3 regions of the Bacillus sp. MUM 13 genome follow, and region 1 is predicted to be linked to each of the others. Evidence: predicted binding sites of a transcription regulator. Region 1 holds the regulator's gene; each other region holds the start of a gene.
What was found. The regulator LexA, encoded in region 1, represses DNA repair genes until DNA is damaged. The targets are predictions, from matches to a motif close to CGAACATATGTTCG.
Positions count from the first base shown of each region.

Region 2: a site for LexA is predicted at 1,405-1,418, ahead of BIV59_RS05490 (YolD-like family protein). Genes of this name have one in related genera too.
Region 3: a site for LexA is predicted at 1,332-1,345, ahead of BIV59_RS17330 (DNA polymerase IV). Genes of this name have one in related genera too.

Region 1 is NZ_MLYQ01000019.1:4,180-6,456, reverse strand. It holds gene BIV59_RS23185 (FbpB family small basic protein) at 96-227, shown strand; gene BIV59_RS06480 (sporulation protein) at 273-662, shown strand; gene lexA (transcriptional repressor LexA) at 924-1,547, opposite strand; gene yneA (cell division suppressor protein YneA) at 1,704-2,015, shown strand; gene BIV59_RS06465 (YneB family resolvase-like protein) at 2,032-2,277, shown strand, end outside.
Region 2 is NZ_MLYQ01000016.1:32,869-35,145, reverse strand. It holds gene BIV59_RS05495 (ECF transporter S component) at 168-698, opposite strand; gene BIV59_RS05490 (YolD-like family protein) at 949-1,359, opposite strand; gene BIV59_RS05485 (glutathione peroxidase) at 1,878-2,277, opposite strand, start outside.
Region 3 is NZ_MLYQ01000082.1:19,754-22,030, forward strand. It holds gene BIV59_RS17330 (DNA polymerase IV) at 1-1,268, opposite strand, end outside; gene BIV59_RS17335 (DUF2642 domain-containing protein) at 1,576-2,277, opposite strand, start outside.

The DNA.
Region 1 (2,277 bases):
ACCATTATAATGGTTAAAGGCTTTTTCTGTTGTTAATAACTAAAACAGATTAAATCCTAAGGGTGGCATTCAAAGAAAAAAAGAGGGGTGTCCAAATGAAAAAAAGAAAAATCTCCATGAGGGAATTAGTGGAAAAAAATAAAAAGGAACTTATGAAAGATAAAGTGTTGAATGAAAAAATAGAAAAAAGATTAGAAGATAAATATTTAAAAATGAAATATCAATAAAGGTCAAAAGAATAGTTAAAAAAACAAACAAAGGAATGGATGTTCATGATCTTAAGAAAATATATGTCTATGTTAGGGATTGGTGCAGCAAATATTGATCTCGTATTAGAAAAAAACACATATAAGAAAGAAGAACTGGTATATGGAGACTTTGTAATCAAAGGAGGTACCATAGAGCAGCAGCTCAAACGAATTGAATGCAGCTTTATCCAGGTTAGTAAAAATGAAAAAAAACAGAAAATCATTGAATCTTCGACCATTTTAACATCAAGAATAATAGAACCAGAAAGTATTCATAACCTTCCATTTATGTTTAAGCTTCCGTTCTCTATAGAACCCTCGGATCAAACAACATCTCATTTTTTCAGGACGAGGCTGATATTTGATGAAGGAATGGAAAGCAAGGATCAAGACGGGATCAAGATAATCGGATAAAAAAAGTTAAATAAATTAATAGATTATTGCCACTTGAATCCATTTTTGACAATACAGTACAGGCACCACACGTCTTTTAAGGCTGTGGTGTTTTTTTATTAATATAAATACCGGGTTAATAACCTGAATCCTTTCAAAAAGCCATCCGGAAATTGATATGATGAAAAACAGGGATTAGCAAGTTATGATTTTTAAAAAAAGGAAATTCTATCTATGAATATATCAGCATATATTAAAAAAAAGCGCAATAGCATGCGCTTTTTAATGGATATTTCTATAAAGGCCAATGACTTTCCCCAATATAGCTACATTTCTCAAAATGATAGGGTCCATCGAAGAGTTTTCAGGCTGAAGACGTACAAAATCCTTTTCCTTAAAAAATCTTTTAACAGTGGCCTCGTTTTCTTCAGTCATAGCAACAACGATATCCCCGTTGTTTGCAGTGCTTTGCTGTTTAACGATAACGTAGTCGCCATCTAGTATTCCTGCTTCGATCATGCTTTCACCCATAATTTCAAGCATAAATACCTGTTCATCATGTGAGGCCATGCTTTCAGGAAGCGGAAAATATTCTTCAATATTTTCAACAGCTGTAATCGGCAATCCTGCTGTTACTTTTCCCAGGAGAGGAACGTTCACAACTTTGCTGCTTGGAATGCTGCTGCTTTCTTCCATTTCCAATATTTCAATAGCCCTTGGCTTAGTTGGGTCTCTGCGGATTAATCCCTTGCTTTCCAGGCGTGATAAGTGCCCGTGGACAGTCGAACTGGATGCCAAACCGACTGCTTCGCCAATTTCCCGTACGGAAGGCGGATATCCTTTTTTGCGCACCTCATCTTTAATGAATTCTAAAATATCCTGCTGTCGTTTAGAAAGTTTTGTCATACGCACACCTCTTCTCAAAATCCTTTGTCTCATTATAACATGCTGTTTTAAGAGATACAAACATAAGTTCGAATTTCTGTTGACTAAAAACACACGTTCGTATTATACTGTTCATATAACAAGCGAACAAATATTCGATTTGAAAGGAAGATTGTTATGAGAAGCCTAGTCAAAAAGCATTCTTATACTTTATTATTAGCAGGTTTAGTTTTTGTTCTTTCATTAATTTATTCTATTAATCTTAATAACGATGGCAAACAATCCTATCAATCAGTAACTGTGCAATCGGGTGACACGCTATGGAAGATAGCTGATCAATATAAAACAGAAGATTTGACAAAAGTTGAATTCATTGATTGGATAGAAAAACATAATGATATATACTCCAGAACCCTTAAACCGGGGGACAATATCATTATTCCAGTAACTAAAGGAGAACTTGTCAGTAACCTGGCAAGTGAACAATAAAAAAGGTTGGGAAAAAATGAATGCAATGATATACTGCCGAGTCAGCACTGAAAAATCCTCACAGGAAACATCTCTTGCCAGGCAGGAAGAAGAATTATTAAAGCTGGCGGATAAATTAAGTTTCGAAGTCTGTGCCACTATCAAAGAGCAAGCGAGCGGATATGAGCTGAATAGAGACGGGATATTTGAAATTCTCGATTTAATCAAAGATAAGAAAGCGAATGCCTTGTTGATACAGGATGAAACAAGACTAGGTCGGGGA
Region 2 (2,277 bases), on a different contig from region 1:
TTGAAATGAATAAAAGACTAATCCATTTTGATGAGTTATTATCTTCAAAAAAACCGGAAATTTATTAAGGCATTATACAAAAAAAGACCCCATGAAGTAGTGTCCAGCTTCATAGGGTTCATTTACAAGTCAACAGATTCTCGTTTCCCAAAAATTTAAGGAGCTGTTCAAATCTGTCCGGTTCTCTTCTTGAAGCGTCCTGCCAGCGGCACTACAATAATCCCGGCTAGTACAACTTGAATAATATTTCCCGGAATGGAATATAACGGCAGTATCCAGTTGCCGTAAAGGATCACTTCGGCAAAATAGTAGCCCACGATTTTTATTACCAGGGCAGCGGCTACTGCCAATGTGTTTACCAGCGCTCTTTTGCCTGGTGCCTTCTCAGATATGAGGCCTGCTATAAAGCCCATGGCACCTACGATGATAAAAGTAAATGGTGCCCATATTACATAGGGAGAGAAAAGGTCGGATAAGGCCATTCCGAAGGCGCCTGCTATGGCCCCTGTTTTTTTGCCGTAAACCATGGCTGCTATGAAAAGAGGCACGTTACCCAGATGGATGAGGCCCCCGTTGCCTATTGTGGGTAGCTTTATTTGGATGAACATGGTAGCTACAAGGGTTAATGCAATAAAAAGGGCGTTCATGACTAAGGCCCTTGTTTTAGTTGTTTGTGTTTGTGGATATGCTGAATTCACCGGATGACCTCTTTCTTTTTTTTACATATTATCATACTCCAAATCTGGCCGTTTATAAATACGTCAGAACTATTTATTTGTAACATGTACAGAGTTGATCACAACCATTAAAGCGAATAGTATTTATAAGAAGAGATAAGAATTAATTAGAAAAATGAAGTGAAAATCTTGATGAATGAGGTAAACCGGTGGAATCCGGATATGTGTAAGAACCCGCTCTGTGCCGGTTATAAGCAGGCTGGAGAGGCCATTAAACTCTTTCAATAGCTACTAAATGGTCTATCGGAATGGAAATGCTGCCGCTTAATAAATCTACGATTATCTCCCTATTTAGCATGTCTACATCTGCTACGATTCCTATTTTTGTATCAAACAGTCCATCCTTCCAGTATATAGTCCGGACAGGGATGGTCAGGTTCAGGGAATCCATTGCCGCTTGCCCAATCTGCTCCATATTCTTTCCGTCTAAAAAGGGCTTCTTTTCTAATTTATTTTCTTCTATTAACTGTCTTAGTAATCGAATATGCTCTGGAAGCATGAGAGAAGTCCATTTTATATTGTCTTTAATCATTTTCATCTGCTCCTTATCTTTTGTCTCTGTTAACTTGCCTGTTGATTTCCTTTCAGGGCATCCGGCTAGCTTTCTAACAGTAATGTTCATGATGGAATTTCCCTCCGGTCAAAACACCTTTTCTAAAAGTATATACGAACATTTGTTCCTTTTCAAATAAAAATAAAGACTCCTTTCTTAAAGATTGTTGTTTTTTGAAAATTTGTTATGTAGGCATTCCCATTGTCAAGCTAGGGTGGTTGGAGCGAGGTTCTTGAAGCGGAAATCAGCCACTTGCTTCATAACAGTAAAACTTGATTCGATGAGCGGTTTTTTTGGTATAGAAATCAAAAATAGAGAGGTTCCCTGAAAAATGGGATCCTCTCTACTTTTTAGGCTTTTTTCTTAAAGGTTGTTGTTTTTTTAATTTGTTATGTGAGGCGTTCCCATTGTCAAGTTAGGTTGATTGGAGCGTAAGGTGCGAGACTCCTGCGGGATGAGCAGAACAGGTGAGACCCCGCAGGCGCAGCCAAGGAGGCTCACCGCCTGCCCCGCGGAAAGCGAGCATCCTGAAGCGGAAATCAACCACCTTGTTTTATAGCAACAGAGTTTACGAAAACAGCTATTTTTTATGAATACTTCAAAAGCAATTCAATATCTTTTTCCATATCCATTGGGTCAGTGGTAGGTTCAAACCTTTTGACGACTGTTCCTTTTTTATCAATAAGGAACTTTGTGAAATTCCATTTTATCGAATCGCCGTATATATATTCAGGATGCTTTTCATGTAATAAAGGAATCAGCACCTTTGCCACTGGGTGGGATTCATCGAAGCCCTTAAATGGCTGGGAAGAGGCAAGGTAGTGAAAAAGCGGATGGGCGTTTTCGTCCCGGACATCGATTTTTTGGAACATCGGGAAGCTGACGCCGTATCGAAGGGTGCAAAAGAATTGAACCTTTTCATTATCATCCGGTTCCTGGCCGGCAAATTGATTGCAAGGGAAACCTAAGATCACAAAGTCCTTTTCT
Region 3 (2,277 bases), on a different contig from region 1:
GTATCTTTAAGCGCAAAATTGTCAAACAAATCTTTGTTAAAGCTTGTTTCTGTGCCAATAGCAGCCGTCTTCGGGTCAGAAGCTGTGCCGACTCCCCTTTTTATGATACTTTTCCCGAATTTATTCTGCAGCTGTTCCATTGCCTGATATAGGGGCTCTTTTTTAGCTTCGTTCTCAAAAGAAAAAAGATCAAGCTGCAAAGAGGCGGTTTCTTTTTCTTTCACTTCAAAGGCAGTTACACCAAGCAGCCTTACCTTCTCACCGTTCCAATTCTTTCTGAAGAGATCCGCACAAAGAGCATGAATATCTTCCTTTAACCATACAGGATTTGGAGTGAGCTTGCTTCTCGTAATCGTTTTAAGGTTTCCGTAACGGATGGTCACTCCAATTTTTTGGCCGACGAGTCCTTTGTTTTTGAGCCGTATTGCCACTTTTTCAGATAACTTGCCAAGAATGGCAACCAGCTCTTTTTCGCTGGATGTATTTTTTGGCAGTGTGGTTGAATTGCCGACGCTTTTATGGTCATGTATGGATTCTGGATCAACCAGACGCCCGTCATTGCCGTTTGCACGTTCCTTTAAACGCACTCCATTTATTCCCAGAAGATTCTTAACAGAGAATTCCTGGGCCTTTGCCAGATCTCCAATTGTCATGATATTTATCGAATGAAGCTTTTCCGCTGTTTTTTTCCCGATTCCATGCATTTCGCCAACTTCAAGCGGCCAAAGCTTAACCGGAACATCCCGTTTGCGCAATATGGTAATGCCCATTGGCTTTTTCATATCTGAAGCTGTTTTGGCAAGGAATTTATTTGGAGCAATACCGATCGAACAGGGCAGGTCCATTGTTTCTAATATGCGCTGCTGAATACTGCGGGCAATTTCAAGCGGTGAGCCTAGCGGTGCACATTCGGTTATATCCAGATATCCCTCATCAATGGATACAGGCTCAACCTGTTCTGTGTATTGCCTTAGAATATCAAATATTGCGAGTGACGCTTTCCGGTACCGTTCAAAATTAGGCTTTTGAAGAATGAGCTGAGGACAAAGCTTCTTGGCTTCCCAAATGGGCATTGTTGTCTTTACGCCAAATTTTCTCGCTTCATAGCTGCAGGTAACAATAATTCCCCGCCGCTCTTCCACATTGCCGGCTATGGCAAGGGGTTTTCCCTTAAGGGACGAATCATAAGCCATTTCCACAGAAGCATAAAAACTATTCATATCAACATGAAGAATAACTCTTCCTTTTTTTGGGTACATTTCCTTCAAGACTGCCACTTCCTTATACACCTAACATCTTTCACTATTGTATCAGATTATAAGCGAAATGCCAGAACATGCATTTGGCCTTTCATTGATTACTAAAGGAAAGCGTTTTGGAATAGCAGAATTGTTATTTAAATGTATAAAGGTATTGATACTAGCAAGTATGCGGGTTTTACTTGTTTATTTATTCGTCCGGATGGAACTTTGCCAACTGCCAATATCAGATAGCCATGAAGGAGATTGAAGATATATAACCATCCCTGTCATTGGGATCGCTCCTGCCATACAGGTCAATTCTGCATCATGATTTTTAAGGCTTAATCCGTTTATTTCTGTGTATTCTTTGAGCATACTTCATCAAAGAAGAAAATTGGGATTCTTGCATTCTATTTTCCGTAAACATCTTTTCAGTGGATTCCATTAAAGTCTTAATTAACATTGCTCTTTTTTCCTTAGAATCATGTTTTTCTGCCAATTTTGGTTCCTTAGGGATTGAGTGTAAGCTTTCTTCTGTATGTTTTTCTTGGATTGCAGATTGTATTTCCTTTTTATTAATTGCTGAAGTAATTTCCTTCTCATTTACTTCTATGTTTTTTTCCTTTTTTTCAGCGGATATTTGATTCTTATATTCAGCCGTATCCTCCATTGATTCGGCCAGATCTTTGTCCGCTTTATGTTCTTTAGTTCGAGCAGCTGGCTGCTCGAATCCAGGAGAAACTGTGTGCTGTCCGCTTTTTCCTTCGCGGTTGACCGGCTCTGCAATTAGCTGTGATAATTCTTCAAGTACCTGATTTACCTCCAATAATATATCTTGATCTTTAGTAATTTCAGATTGAACAGGTTGTTCTTCTTTTAATTCAGGTAAAACCTCCTGACGTTTACTTTTTTCAAGAGGTGCAGATGACTCTTGATTTACTTTAGGTTCTAATGCATCACCCTCTTCCTTTTGATCAGCATTAAATCCCTTTCCTTGATTTTCCTCCGACTGTTTATTATCAGTTTTCCCCTCACT